One region of the Streptomyces sp. NBC_01077 genome, then DNA from elsewhere that is predicted to be linked to it. Evidence: riboswitches for the same ligand, from Rfam matches in the RefSeq annotation. Region 1 holds a riboswitch; each other region holds the start of a gene.
The links. A riboswitch is a leader RNA that binds a small molecule or an ion and turns the genes downstream of it on or off. The one in region 1 is predicted to bind cyclic di-AMP.

Region 1 (7,750 bases):
CGCCCACCTCTTCGAGCACCTGATGTTCCAGGGCTCGAAGCAGGTCCACGGGAACGGGCACTTCGAGCTCGTGCAGGGGGCCGGCGGTTCGCTCAACGGCACGACGAGCTTCGAGCGCACCAACTACTTCGAGACCATGCCCACGCACCAGCTGGAGCTCGCGCTCTGGCTGGAGGCCGACCGCATGGGCTCGCTGCTCGCCGCCCTGGACGACGAGTCCATGGAGAACCAGCGGGACGTCGTCAAGAACGAGCGCCGCCAGCGCTACGACAACGTGCCGTACGGCACGGCCTTCGAGAAGCTGACCGCCCTCGCCTACCCGGAGGGCCACCCGTACCACCACACGCCGATCGGCTCCATGGCCGACCTGGACGCGGCCACCCTGGAGGACGCGCGGAACTTCTTCCGCACGTACTACGCCCCGAACAACGCGGTGCTTTCGGTCGTCGGCGACATCGACCCGGAGCAGACCCTCGCCTGGGTCGAGAAGTACTTCGGTTCGATCCCCGGCCACGACGGCAAGCCCGCACCGCGCCCCGGCGATCTGCCCGAGGTCATCGGCGAGCAGCTGCGTGAGGTCGTCGAGGAGGAGGTCCCGGCCCGCGCGCTGATGGCCGCCTACCGGCTGCCGCACGACGGCACGCGCGCGTGCGACGCCGCCGACCTGGCCCTGACCGTCCTCGGCGGTGGCGAGTCCTCCCGGCTGCACAACCGCCTGGTGCGCCGGGACCGTACGGCCGTCGCCGCCGGCTTCGGCCTGCTGCGGCTCGCCGGCGCGCCCTCGCTCGGCTGGCTGGACGTCAAGACCTCCGGTGGCGTCGAGGTCCCGCAGATCGAGGCGGCCGTCGACGAGGAGCTCGCCCGGTTCGCCGCCGAGGGCCCCACGCCCGAGGAGATGGAGCGCGCGCAGGCCCAGTTGGAGCGCGAGTGGCTCGACCGGCTCGGCACCGTCGCGGGCCGCGCCGACGAACTGTGCCGGTTCGCCGTGCTGTTCGGCGACCCGCAGCTCGCGCTGACGGCCGTCGACCGGGTCCTGGCGATCACCGCCGACGAGGTGCGGGAGGTCGCCGCGGCCACGCTGCGCCCCGACAACCGCGCGGTGCTGGTCTACGAGCCCCTGGCGACCGAACAGAGCGACAGCGACGACGAAGAGGGAGCGGACCAGTGACCGACGCTGCCGCGTCTTTGACGAGCATGGACTTCCACCCGCAGCCGACGCCCGGTGTCGCCAGGCCCTGGGCCTTCCCGGCTCCGGACCGAAGCATCCGGGACAACGGCCTGACGCTGCTGACCAGTCACCGCCCCGGCCAGCAGGTCGTGGCCGTGGAGATCTTCCTGCCGGCCCCGCTGGACGCCGAGCCCGCGGGTCTCGACGGTGTCGCCACCATCATGGCCCGCGCGCTCTCCGAGGGCACGGACCAGCACACCGCCGAGGAGTTCGCGGCCGAGCTGGAGCGCTGCGGCGCCACGCTCGACGCGCACGCCGACCACCCGGGCGTACGGGTCTCCCTGGAGGTTCCCGTCTCCCGGCTGCCCAAGGCGCTCGGTCTCGTCTCCGAGGCCCTGATCGCCCCGGCGTTCCTCGAGACCGAGGTCGAGCGGCTGGTGCGCAACCGTCTCGACGAGATCCCGCACGAGACGGCCAACCCGGCCCGCCGCGCCGCCAAGCAGCTCTCCAAGGAGCTCTTCCCGGCCGAGGCCCGGATGTCCCGGCCGCGCCAGGGCACCGAGGAGACCGTCGGGGCGATCGACGCCGCCGCGGTCCGCGCCTTCTACGAGGCGTACGTCCGGCCCGCCACGGCCACCGCCGTGGTCGTCGGAGACCTCACCGGCGTCGACCTGGACAAGGTCCTCGCCGAGACCCTGGGCGCCTGGACCGGCGAGCCGGCCGAGCCGCTCCCGATGCCGCCGATCACCGCCGACGACACCGGACGGGTCGTCATCGTGGACCGTCCCGGCGCCGTCCAGACCCAGTTGCTGATCGGCCGGGTCGGCTCCGACCGGCACGACAGCGTCTGGCCGGCCCAGGTCCTGGGCACGTACTGCCTCGGTGGCACCCTCACCTCGCGGCTCGACCGGGTCCTGCGCGAGGAGAAGGGCTACACGTACGGCGTGCGGGCCTTCGGGCAGGTGCTCCGCTCGGACGGCCGGGGGAACGGCGCCTCGATGCTCGCCATCAGCGGTTCCATCGACACGCCCAACACCGGCCCGGCTCTTGACGACCTGTGGAAGGTGCTGCGGACGCTGGCCGCGGAGGGCCTCACGGACGCCGAGCGCGAGACGGCCGTGCAGAACCTGGTGGGGGTCGCGCCGCTCAAGTACGAGACGGCGGCCTCCGTCGCCGGGACGCTCGCCGACCAGGTCGAGCAGCACCTCCCGGACGACTACCAGGCCCAGTTGTACGCGCGGCTGGCCGACACCGGCACGGTCGAGGCGACCGCGGCCGTGGTCAGCGCCTTCCCGGTGGACCGGCTCGTCACCGTGCTCGTGGGCGACGCGGCGCAGATCGCGGAGCCGGTGCGCGCGCTCGGCATCGGTGAAGTGACCGTCGTGACCGGCTGATTCAGGCCGCCGGCACGGCAGAAGAGGGCCCCGACGGCATCGTTCGTCGGGGTCCTCCCCTTTGTCCGTATTGAGGTCAAGGGTGGTCGTATGCCCTGTGGCATGTCTTACAAAAGGCGTGTCCGGTTGGTGATTGAAAGACGATCCGCATAGCGTCGGTGCGGCTGTTCGTCAGTTGCACGTGCCGCAGCCGCGGCATCGGACAGTCATCGCCGAGTCCCCGTCAGGCGCGAGCCTGGGGAGCCGGGGACCCACACGTAGTCCCTGGGGTGAATCGGGCGCCTTCGTCTCGTACGGAGGGGCTCGTAGGAGACCTTCCTGCTCCGAACCCGTCAGCTAACCCGGTAGGCGAGAAGGAAGGAAAGGATCAGCCCCTACATGGCGTTCACCCGTGCCACCGGGAAGCATCGTGGTCCGAGCCGGATGGCGCGCCGCAGCGTGGGCATCGCCGGCGTAGCGACGCTCGCCACCACCGGCGTCATCGGAACCCTCGCCTCCCCGGCGCTCGCCGCCGACGCGGAGCCCCGCTCCGTCGAGGACACCGGCCTCACCCAGGTGATCACCGAGGACTCCCTCGCCGACCGGATCGACGCCCAGGCCGCCGCCCAGGAGCAGGAGGCCTTCGAGGTCGCCGCCAAGGCGAAGGCCAAGGCCGAGGCGAAGCGCAAGGCCGAGGCCCGCGCCAAGGAGATCCGCGAGGCCGAGCAGCGCGCCGCCCGTGAGGCCGAGCGCCGCCGCCTGAACTCCTTCCAGCTGCCCGTCGAGGGCACGTACGTGTCCACCGGCTACAAGACCGGCGGCTCGCTCTGGTCCTCCGGCAGCCACTCCGGCATCGACTTCCACGCCGCCTACGGCAGCAGCGTCGTCTCCGTCGGCTCCGGCACCGTCGTCGAGGCCGGCTGGGGCGGCGCGTACGGCAACAACATCGTCATCCGGATGAACGACGGCACGTACACCCAGTACGGTCACCTCTCCTCCATCGGCGTCTACGTCGGCCAGGGCGTCGAGCCGGGCGAGCGGATAGGCATCTCGGGCTCGACCGGCAACTCGACCGGCCCGCACCTCCACTTCGAGGCGCGTACGACCTCCGAGTACGGCTCCGACATCAACCCGGTCTCGTACCTGCGCGCCCGCGGCGTCAACGTCTGACCCGGAACGCACTCGCGCACCGTCGGCGATCCCGCCGCACCCGCATCGCAAAAGCCCCGGCTCGTACTGAGCCGGGGCTTTTCGTCGGCCGCAGGACATTCACATTCCGCTGGGGCATCGGAAATTCCGGCGCGCTGCAATAGAGTCGCAGATCGGGCGCAGAACAGGCGCCGCTCGAATTGACTCGCGCAGACCAAGGCGGAGGTCGGACATGCGCATTCCCGCGCACTCGGTATGCACGGCGATCCGGGACGACATCGTCTCCGGCGTCTTCGAGCGGGGCAGCCGGCTGACGGAGGAACAGCTCGCCCGGCGGTACGGGGTCTCCCGCGTCCCGGTCCGCGAGGCCCTGCGCACCCTGGAGTCCGAGGGCTTCGTCGTCACCCGCCGCCACGCCGGCGCGCATGTCGCCGAGCCCACCGAGCAGGAGGCGGCGGATCTGCTCGACATGCGGGCGCTGCTCGAACCGCTGGGGGCCGCCCGCGCGGCCCAGCGGCGCACGGAGGCCCATCTCAAGGTGCTGCGCGGCCTCGTCAGGCTGGGCCAGGAGCGGGCCAGGCGTGGCCAGGGCGAGGATCTGCGCTCACTCGGCGGCTGGTTCCACGAGACGCTCGCACAGGCCTCCGGCAGCCCGGCCCTGACGGCGCTCCTGACCCAGCTGCGGCACAAGATCGCCTGGATGTACGCGGTCGATCAGCCCGAACGGCCGGCGGAGGCCTGGGCCGAGCACGGCGCGATCGTGGACGCCGTGGCGCGCGGTGATGCCGAGCGGGCGCGGGCGCTGACCGCGCTGCACGCGGAGCGCTCGCAGTCGCTGCACCGACTCAAAAGGCCGGAGCGCGGCCGTGTGAGGGTTTCGCAACATGCAGTCAACACGGCGAGTGCCCGGAATTAACGCGCGCATCGTATACATGGAATAGGAATTCGACGCCCATGTTTTGTGCTGCTCGAAAATCGGGGCGGTGGAAAGCGAAAGGCCGTGATCGCCGGAATTCCGGCAGGCACGGCCTTTCGTCGTACGGGGTGGGGTGACCCGGATCAGACGGTCTCGGGGAGCTCGTCGAGACCCTCGGCGACCAGCTTCGCCAGACGGTCCAGAGCGGCCTCGGCGCCGTCGGCCTCCGAAGCGAGGACGATCTCCTCGCCGCCCTGCGCGCCCAGGCCGAGCACCGCGAGCATGGAGGCGGCGTTCACGGGGGAGCCGTCGGACTTGGCGATCGTCACCGGAACGCCGGAAGCCGTGGCGGCACGGACGAAGATGGACGCGGGGCGGGCGTGCAGGCCCTCGGCCCAGCCGACGTTGACGCGGCGCTCAGCCATGGTGTTGCCCTTCAAGTTTTAAGGGGTTGTCTAGACCAGTCTCTCACGGGATGCTCCGTGCTCGTGCCGACCTTCGGCCCGGATCGGACCGCCTTTCGGCCCTCCCTCGCCGTGCCCGGCGTGCTCCCTACCTTGCACGGCGCACACCCGCCGCGCGAGCGGTGTCACCGCCGTGTCGCGACCGGTGCCGCCACTGTGCCGCGGCCGTAGGCTGGCCCCATGGAGAGCGCGTCGGAGCAGTCGGAAGCGGCGGACCAACCGGCACCACCGGCGCGTCCGGAGTCGCCGGACCGGTCGCCCGGCCGGTCGCCGGACCACGACTACCCCGACCACTGGGAAGCGGACGTGGTGCTCCGCGACGGCGGCACCGCACGCATCCGGCCCATCATCGCCGACGACGCCGACCGCCTCGTCAGCTTCTACGAGCAGGTCTCGGACGAGTCGAAGTACTACCGCTTCTTCGCCCCCTACCCGCGGCTCTCCGCCAAGGACGTGCACCGCTTCACCCACCACGACTTCGTGGACCGGGTCGGGCTCGCGGCGACCGTGGGCGGCGAGTTCATCGCCACCGTGCGGTACGACCGCATCAACGACCGCGGCCTGCCCGCCTCCGCCCCGGCCGACGAGGCCGAGGTCGCCTTCCTCGTCCAGGACGCCCACCAGGGACGCGGAGTCGCCTCCGCCCTGCTCGAACACATCGCGGCGGTCGCGCGCGAGCGGGACATCCGGCGCTTCGCCGCCGAGGTCCTCCCCGCCAACACCAAGATGATCAAGGTCTTCACCGACGCGGGCTACACCCAGAAGCGCAGCTTCGAGGACGGCTCCGTACGGCTCCACCTCGACCTCGAACCCACCGACCGCTCCCTCGCCGTCCAGCGCGCACGGGAGCAGCGGGCCGAGGCCCGCTCCGTACAACGCCTCCTCACCCCCCGGTCCGTCGCCGTCGTCGGGGCCGGGCGCGCACCCGGCGGCGTCGGCCGGACCGTCCTCCGCAACCTCCTCGGGGCCGGCTTCACCGGACGCGTGTACGCGGTCAACGCGGCGCTCGCCGGGAACGGCGACGACCCCGTCGAGTTCGACGGCGTCCCCGCCCACCCCTCGGTCGCCGCCATCGGCGAACCCGTCGACCTCGCGATCGTCGCCGTCCCCGCCGAACGGGTGCCGGAAGTCGTCGCCGACTGCGGCGCACACGGCGTCCAGGGCCTCGTCGTCCTCTCCGCCGGATACGCCGAGAGCGGGGCCGCCGGCCGCGAGCGGCAGCGTCAACTCGTACGGCAGGCCCGCTCGTACGGCATGCGGATCATCGGCCCCAACGCCTTCGGCATCATCAACACCACCCCCGACGTCAGGCTCAACGCCTCCCTCGCCCCGCAGATGCCGGCCGCCGGACGGATCGGGCTCTTCACCCAGTCCGGGGCGATCGGCATCGCCCTCCTCGCCGGGCTGCACCGGCGGGGCGCCGGGCTGTCCTCCTTCATCTCGGCCGGCAACCGCGCAGACGTCTCCGGCAACGACTTCCTCCAGCACTGGTACGACGACCCCGGGACGGATGTCGTCCTCCTCTACCTGGAGTCGATCGGCAACCCCCGGAAGTTCACCCGGCTCGCCCGTCGCACCGCCGCCGTCAAGCCGGTCGTCGTCGTCAAGGGCGCCCGGCACAGCGGCAGCGCCCCGCCCGGCCACCGCGTGCCCGTCACCCGGATCCCGCACGCCACGGTCTCCGCGCTGCTCCGCCAGGCCGGCGTCATCCGCGTCGACACCGTCACCGAACTCGTGGACGCCGGACTGCTGCTCGCCGCCCAGCCGCTGCCCGCCGGACCCCGGGTCGCGATCCTCGGCAACTCCGAGTCGCTCGGCCTCCTCACGTACGACGCCTGCCTGACCGAGGGACTGCGGCCGCTGCGGCCGCTCGACCTCACGACGGCGGCGGACCCGGCGGACTTCCGGGACGCCCTCGCGGCGGCGCTCGCGGACGAGACCTCCGACGCGGTCGTCGTGAACGCGATTCCGTGGGTCGGCGAGAACGGCGCCACCGAGTTCGGCGACGGCGAGGTCCTCGCGGCCTCTCTCCGCGAGGCCGTCGCCTCCGCCCCCGCCCCGATGAAGCCGGTCGTCGTCGTCCACGTCGAGATGGGCGGCCTCGCGGAGGCGCTCGCGGTCGCCACGAGCACGCGACCGGCGACGCCGGGACGGGGCGGCCCCGCCGCGTCCGCCCGCGGTCCGCTCGCCTCCGGTGCCCCCCGCGCGGTCGCCGTACCGCCGGGACCGGCCGGTTCGCCCCCCGGCGGCCCGAGCGGCCCCGGTGGCCCAAGCGCTCCCGGCGTCTCCGCTGTATCCGCTGTCTCCGGGGCGACCAGGACCCCGGCCTCGACCCCGGCTTCGACCTCTGCCCCGACCGCGGCCCCCGCTGCCGACGGCGACCCCGCATCCGTGCCCGTCGTCGTCCCGCCCGCCACCATCCCCGCCTACCCCGCCGCCGAGCGGGCCGTACGGGCCCTCGCCGAGGCCGTGCGGTACGGGCAGTGGCGGCGACAGGCCGCCGAACCCGGGCGGGTGCCCGAGTACGAGGACATCGACGAGGCCGGGGCCGCCGCTCTCATCGAGCGGGTGCTCGGCGGCGACGCCGACCCGCGCGGTGTGACCCTCGACACCGCACAGGCCGGGGAGCTGCTCGCGCGGTACGGCATCGCCGTCCTGCCGACCCTGGCCGCGCCCACCC
Region 2 (7,750 bases), 790 kb from region 1:
ATCGAGGCCTGCCAGTCGCCCGTCTGGGACACCTGTCTCGCCACGATCGCGCTCGCCGACGCGGGGCTCGACCCCGACCACCCGGCCCTGGTGAAGGCCGTGGACTGGATGCTTGACGAGGAGATCACCCGGACCGGGGACTGGGCCGTACGACGGCCCGGACTGCCCCCGGGCGGCTGGGCGTTCGAGTTCCACAACGACAACTACCCCGACATCGACGACACCGCCGAGGTGCTCCTCGCCCTCCGCCGGGTCAGCCACCCCGACCCCGCGCGGGTGGAGGCGGCCGTCGCCCGGGGCGCGCGCTGGACGCTCGGCATGCAGTCGCGGGGCGGCGCCTGGGGAGCCTTCGACGCCGACAACACCAGCGTCCTCCCCAACAAGCTCCCGTTCTGCGACTTCGGCGAGGTGATCGACCCGCCCTCCGCCGACGTGACCGCCCATGTGGTGGAGATGCTCGCCTTCGAGGGGCTGGCCAAGGACCCCCGTACCGGCAGGGGAATCGAATGGCTGCTCGCGAACCAGGAGTCGAACGGCGCCTGGTTCGGCCGCTGGGGTGTCAACCTCGTGTACGGCACGGGCTCGGTGCTCCCCGCGCTCACCGCCGCCGGGCTGCCCGTCTCCCATCCGGCGATCCGCCGGGCCGTCGGCTGGCTCGGGGCCGTGCAGAACGAGGACGGCGGCTGGGGCGAGGACCTCCGCTCCTACCAGGACGACGAGTGGATCGGGCGCGGCGCCTCCACCGCCTCGCAGACCGCATGGGCACTGATCGCCCTCCTCGCGGCCGGCGAGCGCGACTCCGGACCCGTCCGGCGGGGCGTCGCCTGGCTGGCCGAGACCCAGCGCGAGGACGGCTCCTGGGACGAGCCCTACTTCACCGGTACCGGCTTCCCCTGGGACTTCTCCATCAACTACCACCTCTACCGTCAGGTCTTCCCCCTCACGGCGCTGGGACGCTACGTGTACGGGGAGCCCTCGCCCGGCAAGGGCCGCTGATGGGGCGCGAGCCGGGCCCCGGCGCCCCACCGCCGCTGCTGATCGCCTGCGCCCTCGGCATCGAGCAGCTCGCCCTGCGCACCGGGGACCGCGCCGGGGCCCCCGGGCCCGTCACGGTGCTCCGTACGGGCATGGGGCCGGACCGGGCCCGCAGGGCCGTCTCCCGGGCCCTCGGCGAGCAGGGGTGGCAGGACGCCGCCGTCATCGCCTCCGGCTTCTGTGCCGGGCTCTCGCCCGGCATGCACCCGGGGGATCTGATCGTCGCCGACGAGACCCGCGGCCCCGACGGCAGGATCTCCTGCGCCGGGACCGAGCTCCTGGTGAAGGCCCTGGTCAGGGCCCTGCCCGGGCGGGCCGTCCACACCGGTCCGCTGACCGGATCCGACCACGTCGTGCGCGGTCCCGAGCGGGCCGCGCTGCGGGCCACCGGCGCCATCGCCGTCGACATGGAGTCCGCGGCGACCCTGCGGACGGCCCGGGCCGCCGGAGCGCTCGGGGACGGGCCCTACGCCCGCCCGGTTGCGGCCGTCCGGGTGGTCGTGGACGCTCCAGAACATGAACTGGTCCGGATCGGCACGGTACGCGGGGGAATATCGGCCTTCCGCGTTCTTCGTGCCGTCCTTCCCGCATTCTTCGAATGGCACCGTTCTTTGCTGCTCCCCAGGAGGTGAGCGAGTTATGGCCATGCCGCTCCGTCAGTCCATCCGGGTCGGGACCTACCTCTTCGAACAGAAGCTCCGCAAGCGTGAGAAGTTCCCGCTGATCGTCGAACTGGAGCCGCTGTTCGCCTGCAACCTCAAGTGCGAGGGCTGCGGAAAGATCCAGCACCCGGCAGGTGTCCTCAAGCAGCGCATGCCGGTCGCCCAGGCGGTCGGCGCCGTCCTCGAGTCCGGCGCCCCCATGGTGTCCATCGCGGGCGGCGAGCCCCTGATGCACCCTCAGATCGACGAGATCGTGCGCCAGCTGGTGGCCAAGAGGAAGTACGTGTTCCTCTGCACCAACGCGATGCTGCTGCGCAAGAAGCTGGAGAACTTCACGCCCTCGCCGTACTTCGCCTTCGCCGTGCACATCGACGGCCTGCGCGAGCGGCACGACGAATCCGTCGCCAAGGAAGGCGTGTTCGACGAGGCGGTGGCGGCCATCAAGGAGGCCAAGCGGCGCGGATTCCGCGTCACCACCAATTCGACGTTCTTCAACACCGACACCCCGCAGACCATCATCGAGGTCCTCAATTTCCTCAACGACGACCTCCAGGTCGACGAGATGATGATCTCGCCCGCGTACGCGTACGAGAAGGCCCCAGACCAGGAGCACTTCCTCGGCGTCGAGCAGACCCGCGAACTCTTCAAGAAGGCCTTCGCCGGCGGAAACCGGCGCCGCTGGCGGCTCAACCACTCGCCGCTCTTCCTGGACTTCCTGGAAGGAAAGGCGGACTTCCCGTGCACCGCCTGGGCCATTCCGAACTACTCGCTCTTCGGCTGGCAGCGACCCTGCTATCTCATGAGCGACGGATACGTCCCGACGTACCGCGAACTCATCGAGGACACCGACTGGGACAAGTACGGCCGCGGCAAGGACCCGCGCTGCGCCAACTGCATGGCGCACTGCGGCTACGAGCCCACCGCCGTCCTCGCCACCATGGGCTCCCTCAAGGAATCCCTGCGCGCGGTCAGGGAGACCGTCTCCGGGAACAACGCGTGAGGACGGGGCGGCGATGAGCGGCGAGGAGTTCGACCTGCGGGCGCTGCTCGCCGAGCGCGGCGGCGAGCGGTACGAGCTGCACGCCCGCTACCTCAACCACCAGCTGCCGCGCATGCTCCACACCATCGGCTTCGACAAGGTGTACGAGCGGGCCGAGGGCGCCCATTTCTGGGACGCCGACGGGGTCGACCACCTCGACATGCTCGCCGGCTTCGGCGTGATGGGCCTCGGACGGCACCACCCCGTCGTCCGCCAGGCCCTCCACGACGTCCTGGACGCCCAGCTCGCCGACCTCACCCGCTTCGACTGCCAGCCACTGCCCGGACTCCTCGCGGAGCGGCTGCTCGCCCACAGCCCGCACCTCGACCGGGTCTTCTTCGGCAACAGCGGCACGGAGGCCGTGGAGACCGCCCTCAAGTTCGCCCGGTACGCCACCGGGCGGCCGAGGGTCCTCTACTGCACCCACGCCTTCCACGGGCTCACCACCGGCTCCCTCTCCGTGAACGGCGAGAACGGCTTCCGGGACGGCTTCGCCCCGCTGCTGCCCGACACGGCGATCGGGCTCGGCGACCTCGACGCCCTGGAGCGGGAGCTGCGCAAGGGCGACGTGGCCGCCTTCGTCGTCGAACCCATCCAGGGCAAGGGCGTCCACGCGGCACCGCCGGGCTTCCTGCGCGCCGCCCAGGAGCTGCTCCACCGGCACGGGGCCCTGCTCATCGCCGACGAGGTGCAGACCGGCCTCGGCAGGACCGGCGACTTCTACGCGTACCAGCACGAGGAGGGCGTCGAACCCGACCTGGTCTGTGTCGCCAAGGCGCTCTCCGGCGGCTACGTGCCGGTCGGCGCCACCCTCGGCAAGGACTGGATCTTCAAGAAGGTCTACTCGTCGATGGACCGGGTCCTGGTCCACTCGGCGAGTTTCGGGTCCAACGCGCAGGCCATGGCGGCCGGGCTCGCCGTCCTCTCCGTCATGGAGAACGAGGGGACGGTCGCGCACGCCCGCCGGATCGGCGACCTGCTCTCCGGGCGGCTGAAGGAGCTCGTGCCCCGGTACGAGCTGCTCCACGAGATCCGCGGGCGCGGACTGATGATCGGGATCGAGTTCGGAAGGCCGTCCTCCCTGGGGCTGCGCGGGCGCTGGACGATGCTCCAGGCGGCCCGCAAGGGACTCTTCGCCCAGATGGTCGTCGTCCCGCTGCTCCAGCGGCACCAGATCCTCACCCAGGTCTCCGGGGACCATCTGGAGGTGATCAAGCTGATCCCGCCGCTGGTCATCGACGAGGCGGACGTGGACCGGTTCGTGACCGCCTTCACGGCGGTCATGGACGAGGCCCACGGCGGTGGCGGGCTGATGTGGGACTTCGGGAAGACCCTGGTCAAACAGGCGGTGGCGCAACGCTGACCCGTACGACCCCGGGTTTTTGCCTCGGAGGCAAGAAACTTGCCTCAGAGGCACGATCCTGGCGGAATGGACGCATGGACCACGTCCCCGGGGGAACCTCCCCGGACCCCGCCACCCCGGGCGTCCCGCCCGACGCCGCCACGTCCGGCGTCCTGGCCGACCCTGCCACGTCCGGCGCCCTGCCCGACGTCGCCCCACAGCTGCGGGCCCTGCGCCGCCGTCGGGGACTCACCCTGGAAGCCGCCGCCCAGCGGGCCGGCCTCTCGCCCGCCCACCTCTCGCGTCTGGAGACGGGGAACCGGCAGCCCTCGCTTCCGATGCTGCTGGCCCTCGCCCGCATCTACGGTACGACGGTCTCCGAGCTCCTCGGCGAGACACTGCCCGAGCGCGACCCCGTCGTCCGGGCCGGCCGCTCCGAACCCGTCGAGGCCGACGGCTGGATCTACCGCCAGCTGGGCGGCGCCGGGCGCGCCCTGCAGTGCCTGCGGGTGCATGTGCCGTACGCCACCCGGGCCGACATCGTGCGCGTCCACCCGGGTGAGGAGTGGATCCACGTCCTGGAGGGCCGGGTGCGGCTCGCACTCGGCGAGGCCGTGCACATCCTCGATCCAGGGGACAGCGCGCACTTCGACTCGCTGACCCCGCACCGGATCGGGGCGGCGACCCCGGGCGGGGCCGAGCTGCTCTTCGTCCACACCCTGATGCAGAGTCCCGCGGCCGAGCTGTGCCTCGGCGACGGAACTCCGCATCGGCGCTGATCCCGCGTACTTCCTTCGACAGAAAAGGACCGAGATGTCCGAGAAGTCACGACCTGTCACCGGCGAAGAGCGAGGCGAGGGCAAGTTCCCCAAGGGTCTCGTCCTGCGCCTCTTCGCCTATCTGATCGCCGGGCACCTCTTCGCCGGCTTCCTCTACCTGCTCTTCATGCTGGGCGGGCAGAACCAGTAGGTCCTGGTCACGCCTCCGTGAGGAGGCGCTCCCGCAGGCGCGCGAGGGTCTCCGGGGAGAGCTTCAGGCCCTCCGCGAGGTAGGTGTCCACCGAGCCCCAGGTCGCCTCGATCGTCTCGAAGGCGCCCCGCAGATACTCCACCCGCGCGTCGAACAGCGGGCTCAGCAGCTCCATCACCTCGGGCGACATCGCGTCCGGGGCGGTGGAGCTGCGGCGCACCTTGTAGCGGCGGTGCGGGTCGTTCGACTTCACGTAGTCGGCCTCGATCGCCTCCCGCTCGACCCCGAGGGCCAGCAGGGTGATCGCGATGGAGAGCCCGGCGCGGTCCTTGCCGGCCGCGCAGTGCATCAGGGCGGGGAGGCTGTCCTCCGCCAGGGAGTGCAGGATCCGGCTGTGCTCCCCGGTCCGCTCGACCACCATTTTCCGGTACGAGTCGGACATTCGGGTCGCGGCCTTGCCGTCGCCGAGGATGTCCCGCAGCTGCTCGATGTCGCCGTCGCGGACGAGCTTCCAGAACTCCTTGCCGTCGGCCGGGTCGTTGAGCGGTATGTTCACGTTCCGTACACCCGCAAGGTCGACGTCCGGGCCCTCGACCTTGCGGTCGGCCAGGTTCCGGAAGTCGAAGACGGTGTGCAGCCCGAGCGAGTCGAGGAAGGCGACGTCCTCCTCGGTGGCGTGGGCGAGGTGGCCGCTGCGGAAGAGGCGGCCGGGGTGCACGGCACGCCCGTCCGTCGTCGGCAGGCCGCCCACGTCCCGGAAGTTGCGGACCTCGGCCAGCTCGGGTTCGTTCGCTTCGGTGGGCGGGACCTGCGGCAGCTGCTGCGTCACGGATGCTCCTGGGGGTCGACGTTCGGGTACCCGACGCGTGGTCGGTTCCAGGGGCAATCATCCAGGTGAGGCCGTGATGGCGCACCCCCCTGGACGGGAATGGGCGATCTGTCCGAATTTGAGGCGTTGTGTATAACGCGCCCTGTTTACAGGCGAGATGAGACCCGGCGCGTGAGCAGGGTCATAGAAGTGACGGATCGTGGCCGACGGGCCGGAGCAATTGCCGTACGGAAAAAGGAAATCGAAGGTCCGTCATCCACGGAGGGTGACCGGAATTCCGGGTGAAAGGCCGTACGGGGAAAGCCGGAAGAAATCATTGGCTTGTTCGCGCCGACCCGGCTCGTCTAGCGTCACCGTCAATCCGGTCGGACCGCCGAATCCTGCCACCGTCCGGAATTCCACTCATCCCATGCGTGGCAGGAGCGGGGGACCCAGGAAGTACGCCGGTCCCGCGACGCAGGACGGCTCGGGGTGAAGCCGCGTGAGAGCGCGGCCGGACATCTCCAGTCCGAACCCGACAGCTCACCTCGTAGGCGCCGGAGAGGAATTCGCCATGCCCGCGAAGGGTAAGCACCGCCGTCCCAAGAGCAACCCCCTGACCCGCGGAATCGTCGCCGCCGGTACGGGAGGCGCCGTTGTCGCCCTCCCGCTCCTCGGTGCCACCGGCGCCCACGCCGCCGAGCAGGCCGCCCCGGCCGCCGCTCCCGGCCAGGCCGTCACCGCCGCCGCCCAGGTGAAGGCCCCCGCCGTCGCCGAGGCCGCGCCCACCACCGCCAAGGCCGCGCCGAAGACGTACTCCGTCGTGCGGGGCGACTACCTGTCGAAGATCGCCGCCGAGCACCACCTCACCGGTGGCTGGCAGAAGCTGTACGCGGACAACCGCCAGGTCGTCGGCGAGAACCCCTCGCTCATCCTGCCCGGAATGAGGCTCACCCTCGGCGCCAAGAGCACCGCTCCGGCCGCCGCGCCCAAGGCCGCCGCTCCCAAGAGCTCCGCGAAGGCCTCTTCGAGCGACTCCGCGAAGAACGGCGACACCTCGCGCGCCTCCCGAAGCAGCGAGCGTTCCGCCGCCCCGGCCGCGAGCACGCAGTCGTCCGGCTCCTCTTCCTCGGCCGGCGCGACCTCCTCCTCCGGCTGGGTCGCCCCGGTCAGCGGCGGCATGTCCACCCCGTACCGCGCCGCCGGCTCCATGTGGTCCTCCGGCTACCACACCGGTGTCGACTTCATGGCCTCCACCGGCACCACGATCGTCGCGGTCGGCCCCGGCACCGTCTACTCCGCCGGCGACGGCGGCGCGTACGGCAACCAGGTCGTCATCCAGCACGCCGACGGCACCTTCTCGCAGTACGCCCACCTCTCCTCGATCTCCGTCTCCGCCGGCCAGACCGTGAGCGGCGGCGAGCAGATCGGCCTCTCCGGCGCGACCGGCAACGTCACCGGCCCGCACCTGCACTTCGAGATGCGTACCGGGCCGGAGTACGGCTCCGACATCGACCCGATCTCCGCCCTGCGTCAGCACGGTGTGAACATCTGACGCCCCGTCGTCACTCGGAGGCCCGGCACACGCGTGCCGGGCCTCCGGCGTGTTCCCCGTCTATTCCGGCTTGGCAAATTCTTTATCGGTGGCATATGTCACCCGGCGTCAACCCCTCCTTACGGTCGCGTAGGTCACATCCGAAAGGGAAGGATGTGCTCCCGTGGCAGACGATTCGAGATCAAGAGACAAGAACGCATTCGGGTCGTACGCGGCGATCGGTGACAGCTTCACCGAGGGCGTCGGAGACCCCGGGCCCGACGGGACGTACGTGGGCTGGGCGGACCGCTTCGCGGTGCTGCTCGCCGACCAGCTGCCGGAGCACGACGCCTTCCGCTAC
Region 3 (7,750 bases), 1.9 Mb from region 1:
TGCTCATGCCGTACCTTGCCGCGCACCTCGCGGACGGGCTCGGGATGGCGGCCTGGGCCGTCGGGCTGGTGCTCGGCGCCCGGAACCTCTCCCAGCAGGGCATGTTCCTCGTCGGCGGGGCGCTCGCCGACCGGCTCGGCTTCAAGCCGCTCATCGTGGCGGGCTGCGCGCTGCGGACGGTCGGCTTCGGGGCGCTGGCGTTCGCGCAGTCGCTGCCGATGCTGATCGCCGCCTCGCTCGCGACCGGGCTCGCGGGGGCGCTCTTCAACCCCGCCGTCCGGGCCTGTCTCGCGGCGGAGGCGGGGGAGGAGCGCCGGGTCGAGGCCTTCGCCCTGTTCAACGTCTATTACCAGGCGGGCATCCTGCTCGGGCCGCTCGTCGGGGTGGCCCTGACGGGGGTGTCGTTCCGGCTGACGTGTGTGGTGGCGGCGGTGCTGTTCGCCGGGCTGACCCTCGTACAGCTCAGGTACATGCCCGTACGGGGTGGGACGCGGGCGCGGGACGGGGCGGAGCGGGGGCAGTTCCGTACGGTGCTCTCCCACCGCACCTTCTGGCTCTTCTCGCTCGCGATGACCGGCTCGTACGTGCTGTCCTTCCAGGTCTATCTGGCGCTGCCGCTCGCCGCCGGCGGTACGGGGCCCACGACGGCGCTCTTCGTCGTCTCCGCGCTGGTCGCGCTCGCCGCGCAGCTGCGGATCACCGCCTGGTGCAGGCGGCGGCTGAGCCGGGAGCGGTGTCTGGTCCTGGGGCTCGCCCTGATGGGCGGGGCCTTCCTGCTCCCGGCCGCCCTGGGCCGGGGCCTGGTGGGGCTGCTGCTGTGCGCGGCGGTCCTGGCCGTCGCGAACGCGGTGCTCTACCCGTACGAGATGGACACCGTCGTCGCCCTGTCCCGGGGGCGCTGGGTGGCCACCCACTACGGGCTCTACAACACCGTGTGCGGGATCGGGATCACCCTCGGGAATCTCGGGACGGGCGCGCTGCTCGACGTGACCGGGTGGTCGGCGGCGCCGTGGCTGGCGCTGTGCGCGGTGGGGCTCGTGTGTGCGGCGGCCATGGCTCTCCTGGCGAGGGGCGGGCGGCTGGCGGAGGGGGCGGGCACGGACTGAGCCGGCCACGGCCCCTCCACGCGCGCGTGGCCGGGTCCGGCGCGCGCCTGGCCTGGCCCCGCCCCGTGCGTGCCCGCCCCGCCCGCGTCCGTACGCCAGTCGGCCCCGTGGGAGTCGCCGCCCGGTACGGCGGCGGCCACCCTGGGAGGGCGCGGTACGGTCCGCGGCCGGAACGGACCGGGCAGGAGAGCACAGGTGGGGCACCCCCTAGGAGCGGTCGGCGGGCGGCGGGGCGGCGACCGCCGTCGCCCGTACGGGGGCGCCCGGAGGTTCATCCGGGCGCTGCCGCCGCTGATCATCGTGGGTGGTGTCGTCTTCGACGTCCTGACGCCGCCCAAGTACAGCGCGGCGCCGATGTTCTCCGCCGCCCCGCTGATCGCGGCACCGTTCTTCTCCACCCTCACGACGCTGCTCACCGGGATCGCGGCCGTCCTCGCCTCCGTCGGGCTGCACATCTACAACGGCACTGCGACCGAGATCCCGTCGCTCACCGAGTTCCTGACCGTGCTCACGGTCGCCGTGCTCGCCGTGCTCATCAACCGGGTCGTCCTCCGCAGCGGCGAGCGGCTCGCCTCCGCGCGGGTCATCGCGGAGACCGCGCAGAAGGCGGTGCTGCCGACGCCCGCCGAGCGGATCGGCGGGCTGCAGTGCGCGGCACGGTACGAGGCGGCGCAGGCGGACGCGTTCATCGGCGGCGACCTGTTCGCCGTCCAGGACACCCCCTACGGGGTGCGCCTCGTGGTCGGCGACGTCCGGGGCAAGGGGATGGACGCGGTCGAGGCCGTGGCCGTCGTCATCGGGGCGTTCCGGGAGGCGGCCGAGCAGGAGCGGAGTCTGGAGGGCGTGGCGCAGCGCCTCGAACGGGCCCTCGCCCGGGAGGGCACCCGCCGGACCGGGCTCGACGCCTTCGAGGGGTTCACCACGGCCGTCCTCGCCGAGATCCCGCGCGGTGACGGCGGCGGCACCTTCGACGGTTTCGTACGGGTCGTCAACCGCGGGCACCCGCCCCCGCTGATGCTGTTCGGGGACGGGCGCCTGGACATGCTGGAGCCGGGCGAGCCGGCGCTGCCGCTCGGCATGGGCGATCTGGCGGCGTGGCCGGACCGGGCCGAGGCGCGGCCGTACCCGCCGGGCGCGACGCTGCTGTTCTACACCGACGGCCTCTCGGAGGCGCGGAACGCGGAGGGCGTCTTCTACGACCCGGGGGAGCGGCTCGCGGGGCGGATCTTCCCGGGCCCCGAGGAACTCCTCGACGCGCTCGTGGACGACGTACGGCTGCACACGGGGGGCGGGTCGACGGACGACATGGCACTGCTCGCACTGAGCCGTCCCGCGACGGGGCAGCCGGAGCGGCGCCGGACGATGCCGGTGGTGCCGCCGGAGCCCGGTCACCGGCCGTAGTCGCGAGGTGTCACTGCGATAACAATTGACATAACGTCAGATCGCCGGGGTTTCGCCGCCCCTTGTTGAAGGGGGGTCAACTCGGACCATTCCCTATCAATTCAATGAATGATCAAGAGGAACAGCTTGGAATCGGGACCCCCTGTCTATTAACGTTCGATAACGCAGCGCGGTCGTCCCAGCCGTCGCAAGAGGCGGCACCGTGCGCACGCGCCGAATCCTGAAAAGGAACCGGGGAACCACTACTTGGGGTGAATCGGGCCCTTCGCACCTGTGCGACGAGCCCGTAGGAGACCTTCCTGCTCCGAACCCGTCAGCTAACCCGGTAGGCGAGAAGGAAGGAAAGGAGCGCGCCTTCGTGGCGTCCAACACTCCCGCACCCGAAGCCCCCTTCGATGCCTTCGGTGGTGGTGCGGGTCCCGCCGCCCCGGACACCGAGTGGAACCCCACCGAGGGCTCCCTCCGCGCCGAGAGCCGCTCCGGCGGCCGGCACCGTGTCGTCAAGCAGCGCTCCAACTTCGCCCGTTCCTCCACCGTCCTCGGCGTCGGTGTGATCGCCGCCGTCGGCGCGGGCGGCCTCGCCACCGCGCAGGAGAGGCCCCCGGTCGCGATATCGCTCCCCGACCTCCCGGACCTCAACCTGCCGGACGCCCACGACCTCCCCGGCGTCGGCGACCTCCTCCCCGAGGAGCACCAGGAGACGGTCAGCGCGGCCCGCGCCAACCCGAACCCGCTCACCGTCGAGACGTACGCCGTGCTCGACGACGAGCAGGGCACGAACACCCAGGTCGAGCAGGCGGTCCTGAACGGCCAGGACGGCCGGGCCACCATGGTCGCGACCGGCGCCGGCGACGCGGGCGAGGCGCTGCGCGCCCGCATCCTCCAGCAGGCCGAGCAGCAGCAGGCCTCCGCCGACGCCGCCGACAAGGCCGCGGCGGAGAAGGCGGCCGCCGAGAAGGCGGCCGCGGAGGCCGCGGCCAAGGCCGACGCGGCGGAGAAGGCGGCCGCCGAGGCGAAGGCCAAGGCCGAGGCGGAAGCCAAGGCGAAGGCGGAGGCCGAGGCCAAGGCGAAGGCCGAGGCGGCGGCAGAGGCCGAGCGCCTCGCCAAGCTCGCCGCGAGCTACTCGCTGCCGCTCTCCTCGTACAGCCTCAGCGCCACCTACATGCAGTCCGGCTCGATGTGGTCCTCCGGCTACCACACCGGCCTCGACTTCGCCGCTCCCACCGGCACCCCGCTCAAGGCGGTCCACGGCGGCACCGTCAAGTCGGCGGGCTGGTCCGGCTCGTACGGCTACCGGGTCGTCCTGGAGCTGGAGGACGGCACCGAGGTCTGGTACGCCCACATGTCGTCCATGACGGTCGCCGCGGGCCAGACCGTGGGCACCGGCGAGACGATCGGCCGCGTCGGCGCCACCGGCAACGTCACCGGTGCCCACCTCCACATGGAGGTGCACACGCCCGGCGGCTCCGGCCTCGACCCGGCGGAGTGGCTCCGCTCCAAGGGCCTGAGCCTGTAACACCGGGCACGCCCGTCACACCGGGAACGCCTGCAACGCCGGGGTGCCTGTCTCGCCGGGCACGCCTGCAACGCCCGGGTGCCCGTCACACCGGGCACGCCCGTCACGCGGTACGGAATAGGCCAGGCGGCCCGGAGGGTTGTGTCGATCATGACCTCCCTCCGCCCGCTGGGCTCCTCCGATCTGCACGTCTTCCCGCTCGCCCTGGGCGGCAACGTCTTCGGCTGGACCGCCGATGAGGCCCAGTCCTTCGCCGTCCTCGACGCCTACACCGCCGCCGGCGGCAACTTCGTCGACTCCGCCGACGTCTACTCCGCCTGGGCCGAGGGCAACGAGGGCGGCGAGTCCGAGACCGTCATCGGCCGCTGGCTCGCCTCTCGCGGCAACCGCTCTGATGTCGTCGTCGCCACCAAGGTCGGCGCCCACCCCCACTTCAAGGGGCTGTCCGCCACCACCATCAAGGCGGCCGCGGAAGAGTCGCTGCGCCGCCTCGGCACCGACTACATCGACCTCTACTACACGCACTTCGACGACGAGTCGGTCCCCGTCGAGGAGATCGTCACCGCCCTCGACCAGCTCGTGAAGGACGGCACGGTGCGGGCCGTCGCCGCCTCCAACATCTCCCCGGAGCGGCTGCGCGCCTCCCTCGACTTCGCCGAGACCGAGGGCCTCGCCCGTTACGTGGCCCTCCAGCCGCACTACAACCTGGTCTCCCGCGACACCTACGAGGGCCCGCTCCTGGAGACCGTCGAGCGGGCCGGGCTCTCCGCCGTCCCGTACTACGGCCTCGCCTCCGGCTTCCTCACCGGCAAGTACCGCCCGGGCACCACCGTGGACAGCGCCCGCGCGGCCGGAGCCGGCGGGCACCTGGAAACCGAGCGGGGCCGGGCCGTGCTCTCCGCGCTCGACACGGTCGCCGAGGCGCACGGGGCGGAACTCGCCACCGTCGCCCTCGCCTGGCTCGCCTCCCGCCCGACCGTCGCGGCGCCGATCGCCTCGGCGCGTACGGTCGAGCAGGTCCCGGCACTCGTCGCGGCGGCCGAGCTCACGCTCACGCAGGCCGAGCTGACGCTCCTCACGGAGGCCGCCTCGGTCTGAGCGACGACGCCCCCGGTCCGGCGGCTGCCGGACCGGGGGCGTCGCCACACCCGGATCAGGTCAGGTGGGTGGGGGTGTACATGCCGGCGAGACCGTCGCTGGGCAGGTACCAGAAGCAGTAGCCGTTCGGGCTGCCGTAGTACTGGTCACCCGAGTAGAGCAGCCAGTTGCCCGTCAGAGGGCCGACGATCCCGTCCGGCTTCAGGCCGAGGCGGTCCTGGAGCCAGACGATCTGGGCCTTGGTCGCCGGTCCCCACTGGCCGTCCTCGGCGATCTCAGCGCGGCCGTACTTCCTGGCGATGTCGTTGACCAGGTGCTGGGCGCACCAGACGTTCGAGCCGCTGGTGGAGTACCCGTAGCCGACGTATCCGGCACCCTCGACGGCCGCCGCCGGGCCGCTCGTTCCCCCGACGACCAGGGCCGCCACACCGAGTGCCAGGCCCGCCTTGGCCGCGATCTTCTTGAGCACGTATGTCTCCGTTCTCGGATGATCTTCGAGAGTGACGCTACGTGCGTTCGAGGCTCGTGCGGCTGTCCCATGGCCCATGAGACGTCCCGGGACCGTCCCGATCAGCTCCGGTACGGGTTGAAGCCGTCGTAGTCCAAGTACTGCGGCGGCGCCCACACCTTGCCCGTCGCCCGCGCCGCGTACGTGAGGGCCGGCGAGGCCACCGCCCTGCGCTGCCACAGGTGGTGGAGCAGCTCCTGCTCCCGGGCCGGGAAGTCGGCCCCGGCCGTACCGCGCCGGGCCCGGTCCCGCAGGAACGCCAGGGTCGTCGCGAAGGACTCGTACTCGCCGACGGCGCGCGCGGCCGTCGGCCCGTACGTACGGGCGGCGAAGGAGCGGGCCAGCTGGCGGGCGCGCATCGAGGAGAGCGCGAGCGGCTCGGCGGGGGAGAGCCAGCCGGCCGCCGCGTACGCCGGGAGCTCGCCGGATATCGTGCGCAGCTCGCGTTGCCGGCTCCACACCGCGAGCCAGGTCAGCAGGCCGAAGGCCGGGACCATGAGTGCCCCGTACACCGCGTAGAAGGCCAGGGGGCCGCCGAAGGTGGCCGAGCCGTTCCAGGCGGCGTGCAGGCCCATGGCGAGCAGCAGCCCGGCGAGCGGCAGCAGTACGCGGCGCAGGCGCTTCCCGCGCGGCGCGAGGGCGGCGAAGCCGAAGCCGATGCCGGTGAGCACGGTGAAGAGCGGATGCGCGAACGGTGACATCACGACCCGGACGAAGAAGGTCGCGGCGGTCACCGAGCCGATGCCGGTGGCACCGAACTCCTGGTCCTCGCCGAAGGCGTTGCCGAGGTAGAGGATGTTCTCGGTGAAGGCGAAGCCGGTCGCGGTGAACCCGGCGACCACGACGCCGTCGACGAGTCCGCCGAAGTGCTTCCTGCGGAAGAGGAAGAGCAGCAGGATCGCGGCGGCCTTCGCGCTCTCCTCCACCACGGGCGCGACCACGGTCGCGCCGAGGGTGTCCGCCGAAGTGGGATCGGCGGTGGCCGTGGCGATCCAGCGGACCGCGAAGGAGTTCGCCAGGATCGCGACGAGCGCGGCGGCGAAGGCGCCCCAGGCGAAGGCGAAGAGCAGGTTCTTCCAGGGACCCGGCTCGACCCGGTCGAGCCAGCGGAACGCGGCCATCAGCAGCGGTACGGGGAGCACCGCGAGACCCAGGCCGACGAGGAAGCCTTCGGTGCCGGTCTGCTCGCGGACCAGGCCGAGGATGAACAGGGCGCAGATCGCGAGCACGGTGATCAGGGCGACGGCCCGGACCACCCGGCTGCGCCAGAAGGCCCGGCGGGGCCGGTAGCGCCACTGGGACCGGTCGGCGGCGGCCGGGAAGGCCGGCTCCTCGGTGTCCCGGTGGGGGACGGGAGCGGTACCGGCTGCGGTGGGGGCGGGGAAGGACACGTGAGCGACCCTAACGACCCCCACCGACAGGGGGCGAAGGAGTTAAGACCCCCCTGTCGCTTTCTCCGGCTTCCTCCGGATAACTCCCTCCGGATGCCTCTCGCCGGATACCGCTCGCCGGGTCACTTCCTCGGGAAGCGTCCGCCGGGTCACTTCCTCCGGAAGAGAAGGTCGTGCACGAGGTGCCCCTTGTCGAGCCCCTGCCCCTCGAAACGGGTGAGCGGCCGGAAGTCGGGCCGAGGGGCGAAGCCGCCGTCGGCCTGGGTGTTCTCGAAGTCCGGATGCGCGGAGAGCACCTCCATCATCACCTCGGCGTACGGCTCCCAGTCGGTGGCGCAGTGGAGCACGCCGCCGGGCTTGAGCCGGGTCGCGAGGAGGCTGAGGAACTCGGGCTGGATGAGGCGCCGCTTGTGGTGGCGGGCCTTGGGCCAGGGGTCCGGGAAGTAGACGCGGCAGCCGTCGAGGGCGTCCTTGTCGAGCATCTCGCGGAGCAGGATGATCGCGTCGCCGTTGGCGACCCGGACGTTGGTCAGGCCGTTCCGGTCGGCGAGGCCGAGGAGGTTGCCCTGGCCGGGGGTGTGCACGTCCACGGCGAGGATGCCGGTGCCGGGGTCGGCGACGGCCATCTGCGCGGTCGCCTCGCCCATGCCGAAGCCGATCTCGAGGACGACGGGAAGCCCGTCGAACATCTCGCCGAGGTCGAGGACCCGCTTGCCGTCGATGTCGAGAC

Region 2: linked by a shared signal. The riboswitch ahead of OG462_RS35555 (peptidoglycan DD-metalloendopeptidase family protein) and the one ahead of OG462_RS32110 (M23 family metallopeptidase) in region 1 are both predicted to bind cyclic di-AMP.
Region 3: linked by a shared signal. The riboswitch ahead of OG462_RS23545 (M23 family metallopeptidase) and the one ahead of OG462_RS32110 (M23 family metallopeptidase) in region 1 are both predicted to bind cyclic di-AMP.

Annotation. Positions count from the first base shown of each region.
Region 1 is NZ_CP108669.1:7,079,257-7,087,006, forward strand. It holds gene OG462_RS32100 (M16 family metallopeptidase) at 1-1,168, shown strand, start outside; gene OG462_RS32105 (M16 family metallopeptidase) at 1,195-2,562, shown strand; cyclic di-AMP (ydaO/yuaA leader) riboswitch at 2,763-2,928, shown strand; gene OG462_RS32110 (M23 family metallopeptidase) at 2,941-3,711, shown strand; gene OG462_RS32115 (GntR family transcriptional regulator) at 3,923-4,606, shown strand; gene OG462_RS32120 (HPr family phosphocarrier protein) at 4,750-5,031, opposite strand; gene OG462_RS32125 (GNAT family N-acetyltransferase) at 5,251-7,750, shown strand, end outside.
Region 2 is NZ_CP108669.1:7,874,201-7,881,950, forward strand. It holds gene shc (squalene--hopene cyclase) at 1-996, shown strand, start outside; gene OG462_RS35525 (1-hydroxy-2-methyl-2-butenyl 4-diphosphate reductase) at 996-1,667, shown strand; gene hpnH (adenosyl-hopene transferase HpnH) at 1,675-2,697, shown strand; gene OG462_RS35535 (aspartate aminotransferase family protein) at 2,711-4,099, shown strand; gene OG462_RS35540 (helix-turn-helix domain-containing protein) at 4,174-4,857, shown strand; gene OG462_RS35545 (DUF6126 family protein) at 4,892-5,047, shown strand; gene OG462_RS35550 (tyrosine-protein phosphatase) at 5,055-5,876, opposite strand; cyclic di-AMP (ydaO/yuaA leader) riboswitch at 6,238-6,425, shown strand; gene OG462_RS35555 (peptidoglycan DD-metalloendopeptidase family protein) at 6,430-7,410, shown strand; gene OG462_RS35560 (SGNH/GDSL hydrolase family protein) at 7,574-7,750, shown strand, end outside.
Region 3 is NZ_CP108669.1:5,214,907-5,222,656, forward strand. It holds gene OG462_RS23535 (MFS transporter) at 1-1,106, shown strand, start outside; gene OG462_RS23540 (PP2C family protein-serine/threonine phosphatase) at 1,302-2,507, shown strand; cyclic di-AMP (ydaO/yuaA leader) riboswitch at 2,709-2,854, shown strand; gene OG462_RS23545 (M23 family metallopeptidase) at 2,866-4,023, shown strand; gene OG462_RS23550 (aldo/keto reductase) at 4,174-5,121, shown strand; gene OG462_RS23555 (peptidoglycan-binding domain-containing protein) at 5,177-5,590, opposite strand; gene OG462_RS23560 (PrsW family intramembrane metalloprotease) at 5,692-7,020, opposite strand; gene trmB (tRNA (guanosine(46)-N7)-methyltransferase TrmB) at 7,170-7,750, opposite strand, start outside.